DNA from 3 places in the Peribacillus sp. NPDC097675 genome. Region 1 is predicted to be linked to each of the others. Evidence: riboswitches for the same ligand, from Rfam matches in the RefSeq annotation. Region 1 holds a riboswitch; each other region holds the start of a gene.

What was found. Region 1 has a riboswitch for S-adenosylmethionine ahead of ACQKL5_RS12105 (methionine ABC transporter ATP-binding protein). Riboswitches for the same ligand answer to the same signal wherever they lie in the genome.
Region 2: another riboswitch for S-adenosylmethionine. It lies ahead of metK (methionine adenosyltransferase); the one in region 1 lies ahead of ACQKL5_RS12105 (methionine ABC transporter ATP-binding protein).
Region 3: another riboswitch for S-adenosylmethionine. It lies ahead of ACQKL5_RS11380 (5-methyltetrahydropteroyltriglutamate--homocysteine S-methyltransferase); the one in region 1 lies ahead of ACQKL5_RS12105 (methionine ABC transporter ATP-binding protein).

Annotation. Positions count from the first base shown of each region.
Region 1 is NZ_JBNNSK010000007.1:149,131-156,138, forward strand. Features, by position in the region: gene sufC (Fe-S cluster assembly ATPase SufC) at 1-186, opposite strand, end outside; gene ACQKL5_RS12090 (hypothetical protein) at 615-818, opposite strand; gene ACQKL5_RS12095 (MetQ/NlpA family ABC transporter substrate-binding protein) at 925-1,767, opposite strand; gene ACQKL5_RS12100 (methionine ABC transporter permease) at 1,783-2,451, opposite strand; gene ACQKL5_RS12105 (methionine ABC transporter ATP-binding protein) at 2,444-3,478, opposite strand; SAM riboswitch class I at 3,614-3,725, opposite strand; gene ACQKL5_RS12110 (O-acetylhomoserine aminocarboxypropyltransferase/cysteine synthase family protein) at 3,834-5,144, opposite strand; gene ACQKL5_RS12115 (thioredoxin family protein) at 5,459-5,767, opposite strand; gene ACQKL5_RS12120 (toprim domain-containing protein) at 5,786-6,136, opposite strand; gene gcvH (glycine cleavage system protein GcvH) at 6,202-6,582, opposite strand; gene ACQKL5_RS12130 (arsenate reductase family protein) at 6,677-7,008, opposite strand, start outside.
Region 2 is NZ_JBNNSK010000008.1:50,722-57,729, reverse strand. Features, by position in the region: gene ACQKL5_RS12965 (TIGR01212 family radical SAM protein) at 1-914, shown strand, start outside; gene ACQKL5_RS12960 (class I SAM-dependent methyltransferase) at 911-1,483, shown strand; gene ACQKL5_RS12955 (alpha/beta hydrolase) at 1,641-2,285, shown strand; gene ACQKL5_RS12950 (lysophospholipase) at 2,362-3,165, opposite strand; gene ACQKL5_RS12945 (gamma carbonic anhydrase family protein) at 3,381-3,899, shown strand; gene metK (methionine adenosyltransferase) at 4,012-5,208, opposite strand; SAM riboswitch class I at 5,375-5,537, opposite strand; gene pckA (phosphoenolpyruvate carboxykinase (ATP)) at 6,111-7,008, shown strand, end outside.
Region 3 is NZ_JBNNSK010000007.1:10,952-17,959, reverse strand. Features, by position in the region: gene ACQKL5_RS11385 (hypothetical protein) at 1-304, shown strand, start outside; gene ACQKL5_RS11380 (5-methyltetrahydropteroyltriglutamate--homocysteine S-methyltransferase) at 342-1,445, opposite strand; SAM riboswitch class I at 1,529-1,628, opposite strand; gene ACQKL5_RS11375 (PTS transporter subunit IIC) at 1,879-2,916, shown strand; gene ACQKL5_RS11370 (DUF4179 domain-containing protein) at 2,979-4,004, opposite strand; gene ACQKL5_RS11365 (sigma-70 family RNA polymerase sigma factor) at 3,997-4,527, opposite strand; gene ACQKL5_RS11360 (hypothetical protein) at 4,654-5,664, opposite strand; gene ACQKL5_RS11355 (hypothetical protein) at 5,964-6,407, shown strand; gene ACQKL5_RS11350 (glycerol-3-phosphate responsive antiterminator) at 6,590-7,008, shown strand, end outside.

The sequences.
Region 1 (7,008 bases):
TCCGCTTGTTACTTCATATTTAGGGTGACCCATGATTGCTGAAGATAAAGTGGATTTACCTGTTCCATTTGGCCCCATGATTGCATGGATTTCTCCGCCTTTTACTTCAAGGTTTACCCCTTTTAAAATTTCTTTGCCTTCTATTGATACATGAAGATCTTTAACCACTAATGTTGAACCTGACATAATAATACCTCCGTGAACTTAATTCCTATTTTATTACAGAAAGTAAAAATCACTTTCTTATATAGTTTTCTTGAAAAATCATTCTCACTTTATTCTCATTACAATTTTATAACAAATCCAATTTAGAATCAACTAATATAGACGGGGGTTTTTACTCGCTCCGGAGTGGAAACCTGTCCTATTGTTGCAAAAAGACCATCTAAAGGCTTTTCCATGCAGATTATGCCCTTATTTTAGCTTTTGTTAATGTGAATTATTTATTCGAGGGTTCCCTCCTATAAAATATTCCCAAAACATTTTAATGGAAGACAATTGGCCCTTGAAATAAAAAAACGGCTTGCATGAGGATGTAAATGATCCACTTAGTACAATAGATCACTTCCCATTTTACCTCTACAAACCGATTTTTAAAAGTCTATAATATATGCTTATGCGTGTATTTTACGTTGCAGTTCCAGTACCATTTTATTGCATTGTTCATGTTCCCTATCTCTTACTTTTTCAACCTCGATACGAAGGTCTAAATTTCTGCTGTACTCACTGTACCCAACCCCATGTGATAACTGCATAGCTTTTTCCATTTCGCTCGTTACGTTTAAATCTAAAGTATTGATAGTGAACCATCCTTTCAAATTTGTAAATCAATTTTGTTACCCTGTTTATTCTATACCCTAGGTATTCAACTTTAAACCCCAAAACAAAAACGACCAGAAAATTCCAGGTCGTTTTTTCGTTACTTTACTCTTTAACAGGCACAACTGCACCATCGTATTCTTCAAGGATGAAATCTTGAATTTCTTTGGAATGTAACACTTCTACAAGCGTTTTGATTTCTTCTTTGTTTTCGTCCCCTTTATTCACAGCGATAACGTTCACGTATGGTGATTCAGAATCTTCTATTGCAATAGAATCTTTAAGCGGATTCAAGCCAGCATCGATCGCATAGTTAGAGTTGATCAATACAGCATCACCTTCACCGCTTTCAAATATCTTCGGAAGCAATGCCGCTTCATATTCTGCATCAAATTTAAGCTTTTTCTTATTCTCAACGATATCTTTTTCAGTTGCTGTCGTTTTGTCTATGCCTTCTTTAAGTTTAATCAAGCCATTTTTTTCTAAAAGTGATAATGCACGGCCATGGTCTGCAACAGAACTGCTTAAAATAATGGTTGCCCCTTGCGGAAGCTTATCAATGCTTTTATATTTTTTTGAATATAAACCAATCGGCTCGATGTGAATGCCACCTGCATTAACAAAATCATATCCATTTTCCTTGATTTGAGCTTCTAAATAAGGAATGTGCTGGAAGTAGTTAGCGTCTAACTCTTTCTCATCCAAAGCTTTGTTTGGTAAAATATAGTCTTGGAATGTCTCGATTTCCAATTCAATGCCTTTCTCTTCTAAAAGAGGTTTCGCTTTTTCAAGGATTTCAGCATGCGGTACATTCGATGCCCCAACCACTAATTTCTTCGTTTCTTTTTCTGTATCCCCACTACCTGAATCTTTCTCTTTATCCGTTCCGCAAGCTGCCAGTGCAATTGATAATACTAAAACTAACGCAAATCCTAAAAACTTTTTCATCCGGTACATCTCCCCTTATCGTTTATCCAATTTAGTTGTAAACACATCTCCGATAATCTGAATGACGAAGACGATTATTAATATGACGATCGTCGCTACCAAGGTAACGTCGTTGTGATTCCGTTGATAACCGTCCAGATAGGCTAAGTTACCCAACCCACCTGCTCCTATGACACCGGCCATTGCCGTGTACCCGACCAATGCAATTGATGTTACAGTGATCCCTGAGATGAGTGCAGGCATCGACTCTGGAAGCAGGACTTTAAAAATGATGGTACTTGTTTTGGCCCCCATTGATTTAGCTGCTTCTATGACGCCTTTATCGATTTCACGCAGGCCAATTTCAACCAATCGTGCATAAAATGGAGCGGCACCAATGATCAAAGCCGGTAATGCCGCATCCTCACCAATCATGGAACCGACAATCGATTTAGTGAATGGAATCAATAACACAATCAAGATAAGGAACGGGATGGAGCGGAAAATATTAACGAAAGCACTCAATACCCCATTGATGCCCCGATTCTCCCACATATTCCCCTTACCTGTTAAAAAGAGAAGCAAACCCAATAATATGCCCAGAATAAAGGTAGCTACAACCGAGATACTTGTCATATATAGCGTTTCTTTCGTCGCTTCGATAATGTCTTCCCAATCTACATTCGGCAATAATTCTTCAAGCATGAGTAATCACCTCCACGCCAACTTGCTGTGCTTTTATGAATTCGATTGCGCGGAGCATTTCATCTTCATTACCATCAAGGTGAATAAACAATGTTCCATATGAACCGCTTCTGGTTTGAGAAATTTTCCCTTGGACAATATTGACTTCCAACTCGAAATTACGAACCAATTTGGTGATTAACGGGCTCTCTGCATGATCTCCGACAAATGTCAGCTGAATCACTTTTCCAGCTGGATATCGTTCAAACAAATGCTCCATCGTTTCTCTTGTCTCTTCTGGTTCTGTCACCTGTTGAACAAAACGCTTGGTCATTTGTTCTTTCGGATTTCTGAAAACGTCCAAAACAGCTCCTTGTTCCACTACCCGGCCATTTTCCATCACCGCAACCCGGTTGCAAATTTTACGGATGACATGCATCTCGTGTGTAATCAAGACAATCGTCAATCCCAGTCGCTGGTTGATGTCCACAAGCAATTCCAAGATTGAATCCGTTGTTTGGGGATCCAAAGCGGACGTCGCTTCATCACACAATAGCACTTTCGGGTTATTGGCAAGGGCCCTCGCTATACCAACCCTTTGTTTTTGACCACCACTAAGTTGTGATGGAAAGGCCTTTTCCCTTCCTTCTAGACCGACTAACTTTATCAGTTCATTAACACGTTTGACACGCTCTTGTTTGCCTATTCCCGCAATTTCCAAAGGAAAGGCTATATTTTCCTGCACAGTCCTTGACCACAAGAGGTTAAAGTGTTGAAAAATCATGCTTATCTCTTGACGGGCTTTTCGAAGCTTAGATCCTTTGATAGTGGACACTTCATTTTCTGCAACGACCACCGATCCTTCAGTAGGCGTTTCCAGCCCATTAAGCATCCGGATAAGCGTGCTTTTCCCCGCTCCACTGTACCCTATGATTCCAAAAATCTCACCTTTATTTATCTTTAAATTCACACTATTCACAGCGTGAATCGTTTCATTATTCCCTTTTCCTGTTCGAAAAAGTTTACTAACGTTTGACAATGTAATCATCTATGCTCACCTCTTTATCCAATAAAACCTATGAATTTAGTTGATTTATATTTGTGACATCCTACCATTTATGACTGTAAAGAAATAGAAAAAGCCCTTCTGCATGAGCAGAAAGGCAGGGAAAAGCAGGCCTTCCTCTCATCTCCCAAAGCGATTACGCTTTGTGTGAATTGGCACCTTTCCAAGGAAAATCCTTGTCGGTTGCCGGGTTTCAACGGGCACATCCCTCCACCTCTCTTGATAAGAGCTATATATGGACTATTCTTTTATCATTACGTTCATTTTACTATGGTGAAATTCTATCACAGATAAAAAAGGAGTGCAATGGATAATTACTGAGACACTTGGATTGCTATTAAACTGTTTTTGAGTTCACCGAAACGGTATTCGTCGCTTTTTCAATAGCTTGCTCTAAATCCTCGATTAAATCTTCCACATTTTCTATTCCGATTGATAACCGTACCTGATCTGCACTAACACCTGCTTGAACCAGACCTACCTCGTTCAATTGTTGGTGAGTTGTACTCGCGGGGTGGATAATTAAGCTCTTCGCATCCCCCACATTGGCAACATGTGACCATAACCCCACTGAATTGATGAGTTTCGCCCCCGCTTCACGTCCTCCTTTAATGCCAAATGTCACCACAGATCCAGGTCCCTTAGGCAAGTATTTATCTGCAAGGGCTTTATCGGGATGATCATCATTACCCGGATATGAAACCCAGGAGACTGCCGGATGTTCTTCCAAGAATTGAATGATTGCCCTCGTATTTAAAAGGTGCTCTTTCATCCTTACATGCAGTGTTTCCAAGCCTAGAGTAAACTGGAAGGCACTTTGAGCACTTAAAGTTGGCCCCATATCCCGAAGCAATTGGACACGTGCTTTGGTGATAAAGGCAGCAGGTCCTACTGCCTCGGAGTAGACAAGCCCATCATAACTTGGATCAGGTTCGGTAAAGCCTGGATAGTTAGGTGAATTCCAATCGAATTTACCTCCATCAATAATGACACCGCCTAATGTGGTACCGTTGCCCAATAGCCACTTTGTGGCTGAATGGATGACGATATCCGCTCCGAACTCTATCGGCTGGCACAGATATGGTGTCGCAAAAGTGTTATCGATAATCAATGGGACACCGGATTCATGGGCTATGTCGGCCACCGCTTCTATATCTAGAACCCTTAAACTTGGATTGCCAATCGTTTCAGCGAAAATGGCCTTCGTTCGTGGAGTGATGGCTTTTTTGAAATTTTCCGGATCATCGGGAGAGACGAATTTCACTTTAATTCCGTACTTAGGAAGAGTGTTTTCAAATAGATTATATGTGCCGCCATATAATGTAGAAGCAGCAATAATCTCATCTCCCATAGTAGCAATGTTTAGAATGGCAAGTGTTATCGCAGCCATGCCACTTGCTACTGCCAATCCACCAATGCCTCCTTCCAACAGGGCCATTCTTTCTTCAAAAACGCTGACAGTTGGATTATGAAGCCGTGTATAGATGTATCCACTTTCCTTTAGTCCGAACAGATTCGCCGCATGATCTGTATCTTTGAACAAATAAGCATTGCTTTGATAAATAGGCACAGCACGGGCGCCCGTTTCGTCAAGCTGAAGGCCACCATGCACACTTAAAGTTTCAAAACGGAAATTTTTCTCTGTCATCATTTTCTCCCCTTTTTCTATGGTTTTAGTAGGAATTATTAGGGATGCTATCTCATTGCTTATGAAAAAAGAAGAAGTTTGACCCCTCTTCGCTCTGAATACTCACGCTGAAGGAATTATCTTTAAAAAGCAGAAGTGAAACTATCTTTTTTCTTCTCTTTTACGAACCACTAAACGATTCAACATATACTTATTACAAAATATAGCACTTTAGTCGTAGCCAGTCAACAAACTATTAGAATATTCAATTATTTTATAAAATTACTATATTGCTTTTTGCATACAACAAAAAACCAATCCTACAGGATCGGCTTTTAGCTTATTTCTTTCATCAATCCATATAAATAGGGTACGGACTGAAAGGCATATATTTTCTCGATTAGCTTCCCTTTTCTAAAAAGCAATAAGCAAGGTACACTCTCAATTTCATATTCTTCAGCCAGTGGCTGGACATAATTCATGTTCATCTTTCCTGCCTTCATTTCTGGGAATAGCTCAAGTGTTATGGAAAGCATCCTAGAAGCTACCTGGCAGGTACCGCATAAAGGCGTATAGAGATATAAGCTAAAGGTATCCCCTCGGTCAACAGCCTGCTTAAAATCTTTTTCTTTCCATTCCTCCATCAGTTAATCTTCCATCCTTTAACTTAAGAATTTGGCTTTCACATTCATATTCGCAGTCATAAGCACGGAAGCAATGTGATGTTCTGGGGTATCCTCCACTTCCTTGTACATCTTATCTATGTACAAATGATTCGCTTCGGGCAATTCACGACGAAATTGTTTCCTTAGTTTTTCCCCTGACTCATCTGCATCAAAAAGGATGTAAACATCCCGGCCTATCAATTCATCCACCATTTCATCCAGCTTAGTTAATGAGATTGTGCCGTTCGTACATCTAATTTCCACTTCTTCGTCTAAAACGGAAGCCACTTTTCGTTTATCGGAACGGCCTTCAACAATGATCACTTTATCAGGAATATCCCATTCCATCTCATCACCCCGCCTCAACTCGAATTGAAAAAGAGCAGGCTCTTTAAAGCCTCCCCTCACTTTCTTTAACCGTTTATCAGGCTTTCATATTCGTCGGCACTCATCAGTTGTTCAACCTCATTAGTATCTGATGGTTCAAGCACAATCATCCATGCTTTCTCAAATGGAGATTCATTAACGAATTCAGGATTGTCGTTAAGCTCTTCATTCACTTCAATGACCTTGCCACTGATAGGAGCATAAAGTTCAGAAACCGTTTTAACAGATTCTACACTGCCAAAAGGCTCGTTCGCCTTCAGTTCTGACCCAATCTCTGGAAGTTCCACAAAAACGATGTCCCCCAGTTCGGACTGAGCAAAGGCCGTAATGCCAATGCGTACTTTACCGTCTTCCGTTTTGACCCATTCATGTTCTTTGGTATAACGAAGTTCTTTTGGTGTTGTCATCATTAACTCCCCCATCTTACAGTATTTTTATCTATTACATTATAAGGTAGATTCTTTGTTATGATAAGGAATTGCCAAAATCTTTTGTAAAGTGTCAGTTCCAAGTCTGTTCGAATTGCTCTTCCTTAAAGCCTACTGTCACTTTCGAACCGTCAGTAACAATTGGTCTCTTCAAAAGCATACCATCCGTAGCCAAGATATCTAGCAATTCTGCTTCAGTGGCTTCTTTTAGCTTATCTTTTAAGCCTAGCTCCCGATATTTTTGCCCGCTAGTATTAAAAAACTTCTTCAATTCTAATCCACTACTTTTATAGAGTTGTTCAATTTCTGCCCGAGAAGGGGGATTTTCCACGATATGAATCGCCTCGTATTGCAATTCATGACTATCCAACCACTTCTTTGCATTACGGCATGTGCCGCATTTTG
Region 2 (7,008 bases), on a different contig from region 1:
CTTGGAATTACCATTTACGCAATCACTTTGGCCATAAGGTCTTCAAGGTCGCACTTGACGGTGGCTTTGACTGTCCAAACCGTGATGGCACCGTCGCCCATGGCGGATGTACCTTCTGCAGTGTCGCAGGCTCGGGTGATTTTGCTGGAAATCGCGTCGAACCACTCGAGGTCCAATTTAAGAAAGTTAGTGAAAAAATGCACCATAAATGGAAAGATGGCAAGTATATGGCCTATTTCCAAGCGTTCACCAACACCCACGCCCCCGTTGAAGAGCTTCGTGAAAAGTACGAAAACGTCCTCACACAAGAAGGGGTGGTCGGGCTTTCCATCGCAACACGCCCGGATTGCCTTCCGAATGATGTAGTCGACTATTTGGCGGAACTGAACGAACGCACCTACCTTTGGGTCGAGCTTGGTCTGCAGACCGTCCATGATGAAACGGGAAATCTAATCAATCGTGCCCACGATTTCACTTGTTACAAAGAAGGTGTCGATAAACTGCGTAAACACGGAATCCGTGTTTGTACCCACATCATCAATGGCCTTCCCAAGGAAGACTATGGCATGATGATGGAAACCGCACGCGAAGTGGCTAAGCTTGATGTGCAAGGCATTAAGATCCACTTGCTTCACCTTTTGAAAGGTACGCCGATGGTCAAGCAATATGAAAAAGGAATGCTCGAATTCCTCGACCGCGACGACTATGTAAGACTTGTATGCGATCAATTGGAGGTCATCCCTTCTGAAATGATCGTTCATCGCATTACCGGCGATGGCCCCATCGACTTGATGATTGGACCGATGTGGAGCGTCAATAAATGGGATGTCCTGAATGCCATTGACGCCGAGCTGAAACTTCGCAACAGCTGGCAGGGAAAACATTATCAATCCAAGGAGGTACCCTTACCATGAAGCTGGATCGAGTGCTATCATTTGCGAATCTGCTCCTCGAGAGAGCAATACAGCCTGGTGACATCACCGTCGATGGAACGATGGGTAACGGCCATGACACCGTATTTCTTGCCAAATTAGTTGGTGAAACTGGCCATGTTTATAGTTTTGACATTCAAGAGCAAGCCATTCACAATACCGCTGATAGATTGGAAACCGAACATCTACAGAAGCGCTGCACGCTCGTCCACGATGGACACGAACAGCTCGATACTTATATTTCCGGGGAACATACAGGAAAGATTACCGGGGCCATCTACAACCTTGGCTATTTGCCTGGAGGCGATAAATCGATCATCACTCAAGCTGATACGACGATTCCCTCACTTACTAAGCTATTTGAAATGATGGCTCCAGAGGGCATCATCGTCCTCGTCATCTATCATGGACATCCAGGAGGCGAAGCGGAACGGGATGCATTGATGCAATATGTACAGAACCTGTCTCAGCAAAAAGCCCATGTCCTTAAATACGACTTCATCAATCAAGTCCATTCCCCTCCGTTTCTGGTTGCAATAGAAAAGAGATAATCCACATGCCACTGTTGTATAAACGGTGGTATCTTTCATTTAGATGCTGAATTTTTTTAATTTTTAAATTATACTTATCAGAAAGAAGAATATTGGAATCTGGCAAAGTTACAATCCAAATCTGAAATTTTTAATGAATATATCCGGAGGCAAATGAATGAAAGTACATGAAAAGAGTATCCAAACGAGCGGCAAAGAAATACGGTATACACATATTGAAACAGGTTCGAACACCGTTTGCTTTATGTTTTCAGGTTCAGGATACAATTATGATAAGCCCTTATTTTATTATGCAACGATGACCATGCTTCAAAATAAAGTGGATATTATTCATGTCCATTACTCCTATGGGGAATATTTTCTAAAAAAACCTCTTGAGGAAATATCCAAGACCATGATGGATGATATTCATCCTGTCATCTTGGATGTTCTTAAAAATGGTGAATATACCGAAACGATATTCTTAGGTAAGTCCCTTGGAACCATCCCCATCGTGAATGACCTATTCAAAAGAAACGAATTCTTACATTCAAAGGTGATTTTACTTACTCCATTGTTAAAGTTCGAATCGATTTTCGATTCACTCTTAAACAGTGAACATCAAGGACTCCTCGTTATCGGGGACAAAGACCCCCACTATCATTCAAATCAAATCGACCAATTGCATAGCACTAATCTACAAATCGAGATTGTTCCACATGCAGATCATCACTTAGATATCGGAGAATTCGAGACCACTCATTCTTTGTTAGCCCTATCTAGGGTTATGGAAACACTTCAAAACCTAGTGAAGACCCCATAGTAATCATCAAAACATACAGAAAAGAGGCGCAATGAGCACCTCTTTCCTGTATGTTTCTTTTTAGCTTCGGACCATTTTAAACAACATACCCTAATATCTTCAACCGGTTTTCAACGAAACTGAGTGCATATTGAAAGACATCATCCCGTTCCGGTTCGTTGAAAATTTCATGATATAACTTCGGCCATTCCTTGTATTGCTTTTCGCTGGCCAAATTATAATTGAACCACTCACGGACCGCTTTCTTGTTGACAACCTTGTCTTCTCCGCCCTGCATCAACAGGAACGGTACATCTTGGAACTCCGGTATTTCTTCAAAAGCATCCTTCATAGCCTGTACAAGCTCGCGATACCATCGAACAGATACCTTGGTAATGTATAATGTATCATTCGTATCCGATTCACGGATTTCCGAATTTCTCGTCGCCATTTGGGGAGTTAACCCAGAATCCACCCGGAACTTAGGCATTACGATATTCATCCCGTGTGAAATCGCAGTTAAATATTTGGGAGGATGCGTCATCAGGCCGAGACATGGCGATGATAAAATGACCCCCGCAATATCCCATTCCTCCTCCTGAAGCAGACGGATTGCAATCAAGCCGCCCATGCTATGTCCTAATAAAAAGACCGGAAGAGAATAATCGTAGGCATCTTCTATCCAGCTTTTTACTTCTTCTAAATATTCGTCAAAGGAATCGATATGCCCTCGGAAAGCGCGAGTAGTCATTCCCTGCCCAGGAAGGTCACCCATGACGACATGGTATCCGGCTGAAAGCCACATTTGAGTTAACCACTTATAACGGCCATGATGTTCCATTGCCCCATGAATTATGACGATGACGCCTTTTGCGTCTCCGTCCGTCTCCCATTTCCACATTCGAAATCCCCCTTTCACTTTTTCTCTAGTTGTTTCCGTTCCATGCTGAATGAAAAATAATCTATATGATAAATTATAACCATCTTCATGATTTTCGACAAAAACGAAGCCGAATAAGTTGGGCTACTTGAAATATTAGCCAAGCCTATTTTGATACGGTATATTAAAATAATACAGTAAAATTATCCACTTCGGAAAGGAAATGATTAAAATTGATTATTTATCCATTCAAAGGTGCAGAACCAGATATTGCCGAGAGCGCTTATCTTGCTGAAAATGCCGTCGTAACAGGCGATGTGAAGATTGGAGAAGAATCAACAATCTGGTTCAATACCGTCATCCGTGGTGACGTAGCTCCTACCATCATCGGTAAAAGAGTAAGCGTACAAGATAATAGCGTTCTTCATCAAAGCCCCAATAACCCATTAATAATTGAAGATGAAGTGACCATCGGCCACCAAGTCATCCTACATAGCTGTCAGGTTCGAAAAGGGGCTCTCGTCGGTATGGGTTCCATCATACTTGATGGTGCGGAAATTGGTGAAGGTGCCTTTATCGGAGCCGGTAGCCTTGTTCCTCAAGGAAAAGTGATCCCACCAAACACGTTAGCGTTTGGACGTCCAGCCAAAGTCGTTCGCGAAATCAATGATGAAGATCGCCAGGATATGGATCGAATCGTTCGTGAATACGCTGAAAAAGGGCAGATTTATAAACAGGCTGAACGAATTAAGTAAAATTCACAAAAATAGGATTCATTGAATTATTCCCTACGTAACCATATTTAATCCTATTTAACTCCATCAAAAAGGTGCCTCGCAAATTGCGAGGCACCTTTTTAATTATGGTTTACGCTTGAGCTTGTGTTTTCAAAGCCTCTGCTTTATCCGTGCGCTCCCAAGGCAAATCAACATCTGTACGGCCGAAGTGACCATATGCAGCTGTTTGTTTGTAGATTGGGCGACGAAGGTCAAGCATCTTGATGATACCAGCTGGACGTAGGTCGAAATTCGCTTCCACCAATTCCACTAGTACCTCTTCACTTACTGTTCCTGTGCCGAATGTATCGACTGAAATCGATACAGGCTTAGCCACACCAATTGCGTATGCTAATTGCACCTCCGCTTTATCAGCTAGGCCGGCAGCTACGATGTTTTTCGCAACGTAACGTGCAGCATATGCCGCAGAACGGTCAACTTTCGTCGCATCTTTACCAGAGAAAGCACCGCCGCCGTGACGAGCGTATCCGCCGTACGTATCAACGATGATCTTACGTCCAGTAAGACCCGCATCCCCTTGTGGTCCACCGATTACGAAACGACCAGTCGGGTTGATGAAGTATTTCGTGTTTTCGTCGATTAAGTCAGCTGGCACAACCGCTTTAATCACATGTTCTTTCAGGTCCGCTTGAATTTGCTCAAGTGTCACTTCAGGATCATGCTGTGTAGAGATGACGATAGTATCTACACGCACAGGCAGGTTATTCTCATCATACTCAACCGTTACCTGTGTTTTACCATCAGGACGCAAATAGCTTAGCGTATCATTCTTACGAACTTGAGAAAGGCGGAAAGAAAGCTTGTGGGCCAATGAAATGGGAAGGGGCATAAGCTCTTCCGTTTCATTGCACGCGAATCCGAACATAAGACCTTGGTCCCCTGCACCGATTGCATCGATTTCCTCTTCCGACATCGTGCCTTCACGTGCTTCTAATGCTTTATCAACGCCCGCTGCGATATCAGCAGACTGCTCATCGATTGAGCTTAGAACGGCACAAGTCTCGGCATCGAAGCCATATTTCGCACGCGTGTAGCCAATTCCTGCAATCGTATCACGGACGATACGCGAAATATCCACGTAAGCCGATGTTGTAATTTCTCCAGCAACAAGCACAAGACCTGTCGTCACACTTGTTTCACACGCGACACGCGCATTTGCATCCTTAGCAAGGATTGCATCTAAAATGGAATCTGAAATCTGATCACAAATCTTATCCGGATGGCCTTCTGTAACAGATTCAGAAGTAAATAGACGTTTCTTTGACATCTTATTTCCTCCTTGGAAGTTAGTATGTTGTAGGCATAAGCCTGATCTTTACGGAACTCGTTTCCCTTATTAGTTTCAATCATAGACACAGAATTCATGAAAAAAACACAAAAACCTTCCCTGGGTTATGAGGAAAGGTTTAAAAATTCTATCATCTATCCTTTCACTCTTATCGTTCAAGGGTCTTTACCTTGCTCAGGTTAGCACCATCACCACAATTCCTTGAAGAATCATCGCTTTATTTTCGGCGATTGATCTTTGGGTCAAGTTCAATATGGCAGGTTGCTGGGTTTCAAAGGGCCTGTCCCTCCACCAACTCGGGATAAGAGAATCCGTACAATTTAAGATACTATCGCATTTAGTCTGAATTTGTCAATGTTTTTCTAATTAGAACATTTTTCCCCATCAACGAAAAATAAAAAAACTTTTTTTATGGCACTGATGAACTATAAATAGTATTCTTAGAGTAGACTGGAATTTCAGACCATTGATATTGATGGATAATTCAGTCACAAGCAATTAGCACTATGGAAACCATATTTTAATCCCTTTTTCCTTTTCATATAGGCTGTTTTACTTCGTTTCTTCCTATATAAAAGAAGATTTTCGATAATCCCAGCGAGAGCCCTAATTTTTTACGGGGGCATCCGTTTCTTACATCCAAGATTGACTACCATAAGATTATCTTCCTTTCTGGGCAACTTTAGTGCTGACCATCCAGGATGGTTCACTGCAAGTATATGCCGGCATTAAACACTAGGTTACTCATGGATATAAAAAAATTGATTAATTTGACTATTCTATAATCGTTCACAAAAAACGTTTAAATAGTATAGACTATTCAATCTAATGTGTTATACTAATTGTAATATAAAACTTAAACAAAGGATGGTATCTCATATATGAATTCTGTTGACGTTAATGAGTTACACCAATTATTAGCAGGGAATAATGTGCAAACTCAGCTCTCAGTTCCTCAATTAGTTGAAAAAGTATTAAGCAGAAATGAAGGCGTTTTAACGTCGACTGGCGCAGTAAAAGCTGAAACCGGCAAATACACGGGCCGTTCACCTAAAGATAAATATATTGTAGAAGAAGCTTCGGTAAAAGATAAAATAGACTGGGGCCCAGTGAACCAGCCAATTTCTGAAGAAGTCTTCAATAATCTATATAGCAAAGTAGTGGACTACCTAAAAGCAAAAGAAGAACTCTTTGTTTTCAAAGGCTTCGCTGGCGCCGACGAATCATCACGCCTTCCTATCCGAGTTGTAAATGAATATGCTTGGCATAACCTTTTTGCTCATACTTTGTTCATCCGTCCGAACGAGGAGGAACTGAGAGGGCATGAAGCAGAATTCACGATCCTATCTGCACCTAATTTCAAAGCCGATCCAAAAGTTGACGGGACTAAATCCGAAACGTTCATCATGGTTTCATTCGAACGCAGAACAATCCTAATCGGTGGAACCGAATATGCAGGTGAAATGAAAAAATCCATTTTCTCCATCATGAACTACCTACTTCCGGAAGAAGAAATCCTTCCGATGCATTGCTCGGCAAATGTAGGTCGTGAAGGCGATGTCGCTTTATTCTTCGGATTGTCCGGTACTGGTAAAACCACGTTATCTGCCGACACGAACCGGAAACTGATTGGTGATGACGAACACGGCTGGTCTTCTAACGGTGTATTCAACATCGAGGGCGGATGCTATGCAAAAACCATTAATCTTTCACGTGAAAAAGAACCACAGATTTTCGACGCCATTCGTTTTGGCGCGGTATTGGAAAATGTAGTGGTGG
Region 3 (7,008 bases), 140 kb from region 1:
ATATGATAATAAATTCACTAATATGTTGATTTATTTAGGGGGAGCCATCTTTAATCTGATTAGCATGTTGGTCATATATAGCTTGGTTTACCAGAACATCTTGGAAAGTTCGGTCATCTGGTACCAATTCATTTACTTTTCTTTTTATATCATGTTCTTTTCCCTATTTCCGATGTACTTCGCCGACGGGTCGCCAAGTGATGGCAAGGCGGCAGAGCTGACGTTGAAGAACCAACTTAAGGATATGGTTACGGATGATGTAGTAGTGAAGAAAGAGGATGATGAGGATAGTCATTGTGGTTGAATAGAAGGGACAAGCCTGAGGCTTGTCCCTATTTCATTCATTCCCACACTTCTTTGGCGACATCCACAACGAATTTCAATTTTTCCCACTGTTGTTCTTCTGTTAGTTTGTTACCAAGATGAGTGGAAGCGAAACCACATTGCGGGCTTAAGCATAGTTGTTCATGTGGCACGTATTTTGACGCTTCCTCAATCCGTGCTTTAACAGCTTCTTTATCTTCAAGTTCCCCATTCTTCGATGTAACGATTCCAAGAACGACTTGCGCACCGCCATTTGGAATGTACTCTAATGGTTTAAAATCTCCTGAACGATCATCATCATATTCCAAGAAGAATCCATCTACTTGTTCTTTAGCCAATAAAGTCGGTGCGATCCGAGCATAGCTCCCTTCGAATGCCCAAGTTGATTGGTAGTTCCCACGACAAAGGTGAGTCGTTACAACAAGATCTTCAGGTTTTCCCTCCAATGTACCATTAATCACGCGTAACGCTAAATCAATTAATTGTTCTCTTGAATATGTGCCATCTTTGAACTGGAAGTCCGGAGCGGAAAGCCTGGCTATGTATACATCATCTAATTGTATATAACGTACACCGGCATCGTAAAAGGCCTGTAAGGCATCTTGATAGGCTTTAATAATATCCTTTGCATAATCTTCGATGTCAGGATAGATTTCTTGATTATGGACACCTACAGCAAATAATTGATTGGGACTAGGAATGGTTTGTTTCGCTACTGCCCGACCACCAACGATTTCATTAAACTCGATAAAGTCTTTAATAAAGGGGTGATCGGGGTTAAAAGAGATTTTTCCAGTATTCCGAACGTTATAACGTTCTGTTTCGATTCCATCAAAGGTAAGGCCTTTTTCCGTGACATACCCTTCGATTCCATTTAAATGTTCCAAGAAGTCAAAGTGCCACCAGGTGCGTCTGAATTCCCCGTCAGTGACTGCCTCTAATCCAATTTCAATTTGTTTATCGACGATACGCTTTATTTCCTGCGTTTCAACCTCGCGTAATTGTTCTGCGGTGATTAATCCTTCTTTCCGTTGCTTTCTTGCTAGATGTACACTTTCTGGTCTTAATAGACTTCCTACGTGATCGGCTTTAAAAGGAGCTTTCGTTAAAGTGATGGTCATGGTAGATTCCTACTTTCCTTATTAAAATATAAAAACCTCTTCTTAAAAAAAGAAGAGGTTTAATCAGCTATGCTTATTTACTCTTCTTATCTTCAAGTTTTACACTTCTGGAATTAGCACAGTACAGTAAAGTCTGTTGCTGAGGTATCAAAGGGCCAGTCCCTCCACCTCTCTGGATAAGAATGTGAACTATTCAATTAATTACGACTATACAGGTAGTGTTAATAAAGGTCAAGGTAAAATGCAGATAATTTAGAAAATAGAAAAGATTAACATGTATCTATTAAAACAGGAAGTTTCTGCTTAAGGGATTTGCTAGAAGCATATATTACTTTTATACACTTTCGCGGTAAAGTATTAAAAAAATCCTTTGACTGTTGTCAGAATATTTCTTATAATTATGTACATTATAGCGAGATAGGAGATAAGTCATATGAAGGATTTTTTCCATAAATTATTGACGGGGATGAGCCTAGGCATTGTCGTTTCATTAATTCCCAATGCTTTGTTAGGGGAAATACTTAAGCTAATAATCCCTCATTTCCCGGCATTACAACACATACTTGATATCACTGTTTTCGTCATGAGCCTGTTACCAGTCATGATTGGGATGATGGTCGGGATTACATTCAAATTATCAACGACCCAGACGGCGAGTATCGGGATTGCGGCCATGGTAGGAAGTGGTGCCATTCAGAAAACAGCTGACGGTTTGTTTGCCTTAAATGGGATTGGTGTCGTGATCAACACAGGAATCACGGCAGCATTGACCGTTTTGTTCCTTCAATTAATCGGAGATAAATTAAAAGCGTATGCCATTCTTTTGATGCCGACTTTAAGCATCTTAATACCGGGTATGATAGGGTATCTCATTTTGCCCTTTGTGAAATCCTCCACAGGGTTACTGGGTGTCGCCATTGCTAACGTGACCTCGTTGCAACCTATTGTAATGGGAGCAATCATTTCCGTTATTTTCTGTCTTATCATTTTGTCACCCATTTCAACAGTGGGGGTAGCGACGGTCATTATGCTTTCCGGTATAGGTTCTGGTGCGGCTAACCTAGGAATCGTAGCAGCAGGTGTTGGCTTAGCCATTGCTAGTTACAAAGCGAACTCGCTCGGAACGGCCTTAGCACATGTACTAGGTTCTCCTAAGATTCAAATGCGGAATTTCTTCATGAAACCGAAAATCGCCTTTCCCATGCTGATCACGGCAGCAATACTAGGAGCGTTGGCAGGTATGTTAAATATACAAGGAACGCCCTATAGTGCTGGATTTGGTTTATCGGGTTTAGTTGGTCCTTTAAATTATATGAAACTAGCTGAAGGGGGATGGATTGGTAGTAATATAACAATCATGATCGTTATTTTCTTCATTCTTCCGATTGTGTTGAACCTTGTGCTGATCTACGTTTTCTCTAAGAAATTGAAATGGATTAAAGCAGAAGACTATACCTTGCATTTTGAATAAAAGGAGATTGAATAGCAGAAGCAGTCAGGCGTTTAGCTCTGACTGCTTCTTTTGTGGGTAGGCTAATTCAATGGGACTTCAACCTTCAAATCTACGATTTCACCATAGTTGGGTGTACCAGGATCTCCGTTATCATAGTGTGGTTGAATGGTTAATGTCTTTGGGACCGTGTTCATAGGCGGAAGGGCTAATACGATTTTGTGTCCACTCGCATCCACTTGTCCATATTGGAGTTCTAAATCTTTGTATACATGTCCTTGGTCGTCTGTCACGACATAGGGAAATGATGGCCATGTGTCATTTTCGTCCATTTCCGAAGGATAATCCAGAGTCAAATCGATCCTAGTGGATAGTGGAAGAAAGGATACCTGGTCTACCGATAATGTATAGATACGGTCCTCTGTTTGAACTTTTGCATGTGGTGTAAATGTTTGAATCGTACCTTCTACTTTTTCCAAAGGAAAGGAGACATCCCAATTCCCTTTTCTTCCGAATAAATCTTCCCCATGTACAGCTACAGTGATGGAATCACCATATTCATCATAATTAGCTAGTGTAAATTGGTGAGATTCAATAATCGTATTGGAATTTACGTCATCAGATGTTGAGGATCCTATAGCGACATTTGGTTCGCTTCCGTTAATGGTAATGTATCTATACCCTTGATTCGCTTCGTTCCCTAGGTCCAATTTGGAATAATCCCCTTTATATTCGACGGTTACGACTAAGCGTCCTTCATCATAAACGGCTTCTTTCACATTCATCGATAAACCATCATGTGTGTCTTGTTTTTCAATGACAGTAGCTAGTTTGTTTTGTTCAATTCTTTCGGCAGCAAGGTCATGGAATTGTGAATAGATAGGTCCGATAAAAGGAATATGCGAGAATGATTGCGCGAGTGTCGGCGATAGAGAACCTGTTCCAAGTACGGATAGGCATAATCCACTGGCAATTAAGCTAGAAAGCCTTTTGATATTCTTGCGTTTTGTTCTTTTTGCTTTATAAATGGCTGTTTTCTCTCTTTGTTTTAATAACTTCTCCGGGATGGAAATGTCATCAATAGACGGTCGGAAGTTCCCTTTATCCATGCAGATAACCCTCCTTCAAAATGGGACGTAAGATTTTCTTGGCGCGATGTAAATTGGATTTGACGGTTCCTTCGGGATAATCCATGAATTCCGCTATTTCCTTAATGGAAAGATCGTGATAAAACCTCAGCAGAATCATCGTTTTATACGTTACATCCAGCGATTCAAAAGCTTTCGTAAGATCAAGTGATTGTTCAAGGTTATCAAATCCTTCACCGGACATTAACTGCTCAAACAGTTCGTCGTCTGCCAGGAAGTGTTTTGATGATTTTCTAATAAAATCGATGGACTTAAATATTATGATTTTTGTTATCCAACTCTGAAATTGTTCAGGTTTTTTTAATTTTTTCAAAGAAAGATAGGCCTCGTAAATGGCATCTTGATATAAGTCCAGTGCATCCTGTTCATTTCGAACGTAGGAAAAAGCAGTTCGGTATAGTTTATTGCGGACAGAATCAATCAATTGTTCAAACGCTTCGTCCTTGCCTTTTCGTGCTTGCTTAACTAAATAGATCGTATCCATTCTTCTGCTTTCCCCCCTTTACTATATAGTCGATTGAAGCATGACATCGGTTGCGAATAACTACGAAAAAGCCATGAGTCGTCCAGTTGTCTAGACGGGTCATGGCAACTTGCCTTATTGTTAGTACTATGAGTTGGTGGAGGGGGTGAAGGTCTCTGCGATATGAGAAGTGATGGGACCGTACTTCTCTTGTTCACTAGCGGGATAGCTAATGACAAAGGTCGTGCCAACCTGATCGTTAAAGTAGAACTTCTTATAGATGATCTTCCCATTTTCTTCGTAGGAAAGGACATACCAATCTTCTGTTATGCGCTGATAGGCGATTTCTTCAGTGATGCTGTTCAAATCGTTTTCATAATACATTTCGATCGTTTCTTCATCATTGATTACATTTGTATGGCTAGCATAAGCGGTAATCTCAAATTGGTCATTAAAGAACCTGGCTCCATCACCATTGGTTGGTGGGGGATCCATTCTTAAGCCTTTGGGATAATACATGGAAAATCCGTAGCGGCCATTTTCGTATAGTTGATACGAGTCACGCTGCTCATCAGATTTTTCTAAGGTTTTCTTTACTTCGGGTTGTGTTACTTCCTGTTCTTTCGAGGCAAGGTCCACTTGTTTCGTGAGTTTAGCAAGTTCAGGCTGATAGCTTGATAGGGAGTCTTCCGATTCTAGCCTTTTTTCTAAAAGCCGCAATTTCTTCCGTGCTACACTGTAATTCTCTTTTGCCATGAGTTCTTTCACTACCTTCATGGTGTCTTCAAAAGAAGAAGCTGTTTCCTGATCAGCAAGGACTTCTGCTTTTAATTTTTCAGCTTCGGTCTGCAAGGTTTTCAAGGTGCCTTTATTTGCAATGACCGTATTTAACGATTCAAGGGAAGCTCCATACTCTTTTTCCTCATAAGCAGAGACTGCCTCATCCATATAATTTGCCTGTTCAAGATAGCTAGAGGCATCCTCGTCGCCGTTTTTCTTTTTTAAGGCTAATTCGAACTGAATGGCTGCCTGATGGTAATCACGTTTTCCAAGACTTTCGATACCCTTATCCAGGGCATCCTGGTATTCATGACTTGAACATGAAGGGAGTACGAATAAGCAGAGGAGGATAAGGGGTAATGAAATGTGTTTGTACATCTATAATCTCCTATTCTATAGTTCGACTTTTTAGCGTGAATTAAATTTTACCAAAATTTAATTGTTATAGGGTATATTGGGAAAATAATACTTGAAATGTTCCCAAGTTAATTTGAATTAACGTATATTTTTTACTGAAAAAGAATAATCATGTAATTAGCTGTGATAAACTACCTATGTTATAGAGAGAGAAAGAAATCAGGGGGAGCATAAAATGAAAGGAAGTAAATTTATCAAAGCATGAATCACTATAAGATGATTCCAAGGAGTTTTCGCATTCTTAGTTAGGGAGGGAAACTATGTTTGATAAATTTAAAGATAAAATAACCAAGGCTGCAACGGAGGGTTTTGCGATACCAATTACCTCCAAGATGATTGCGGGTTTGATAGAGAAGAAAACAGGTGAAATTATCGATGTCCACATTACTTCAGAGCATATCACGTTACAGGGGACGACAGAGATAAAGATAATGATGTTGACGAAAAAGGTCGCGTTCACGATAATATTAAAACCGGTGCAGATTGATAAAAGAACGATTCTATTTCAGCTTGTTCAGATGAAGCCATTCGATATAAAATTTATCAATAATAAATTGTTTAACAAACCTCCATTTTTTGAATATCATAAACGAAGAATTAAGATTGATTTTAATTCCTGGGATGTTGTAAAGAAAGTGCCTGTAGGCCAGATTAGATCGTTCGAGTTGGTTGAAGGGGCACTGAATATCAAATTGTCTTTATAAATATGTAAAATAACAATAGGATAGACATAAATAGTGGTTCTTTATTTAGGGTTTTTGTATGCTTAGTATTCGCAAATGGGTATGTTAATAGTAGCTTTCATGCACGATGATGTAGGAAATTTATTATTTTTGCGGCAGGTTCTAGTTATGAGGTGTTAGTTAGCGTACGAGGAGGGAATATGATGGATCAGAAGATTTTGCCTGCTTCGGCAAGCATGAAGGATTTTGAGAGATTCTTGGAGAGTTCCTATGAGATAGGGGTTTTTCTTGATGTACATATATCACAGTTGAAAAATGTAAGCTTGATGGCCAAGCAACGTAATAAGAAAATGATTTTTCATGTGGATTTGATACAGGGAATTAGAAGCGACGAATATGCTACTGAGTTCATTTGTCAGGAGTTCAATCCGTATGGCTTGATTTCAACAAAGTCCAGTGTGATTTTAAAAGCAAAGCAAAAGGGAGTTGTCGCCATTCAACGGATTTTTTTGATTGATTCCCATGCGTTAGAGAAAAGTTATAAGCTAGTAAAGAAGACTCAGCCAGATTATATCGAAGTATTGCCGGGTGCCATGCCATGGATGATCAAAGAGGTGAAGGA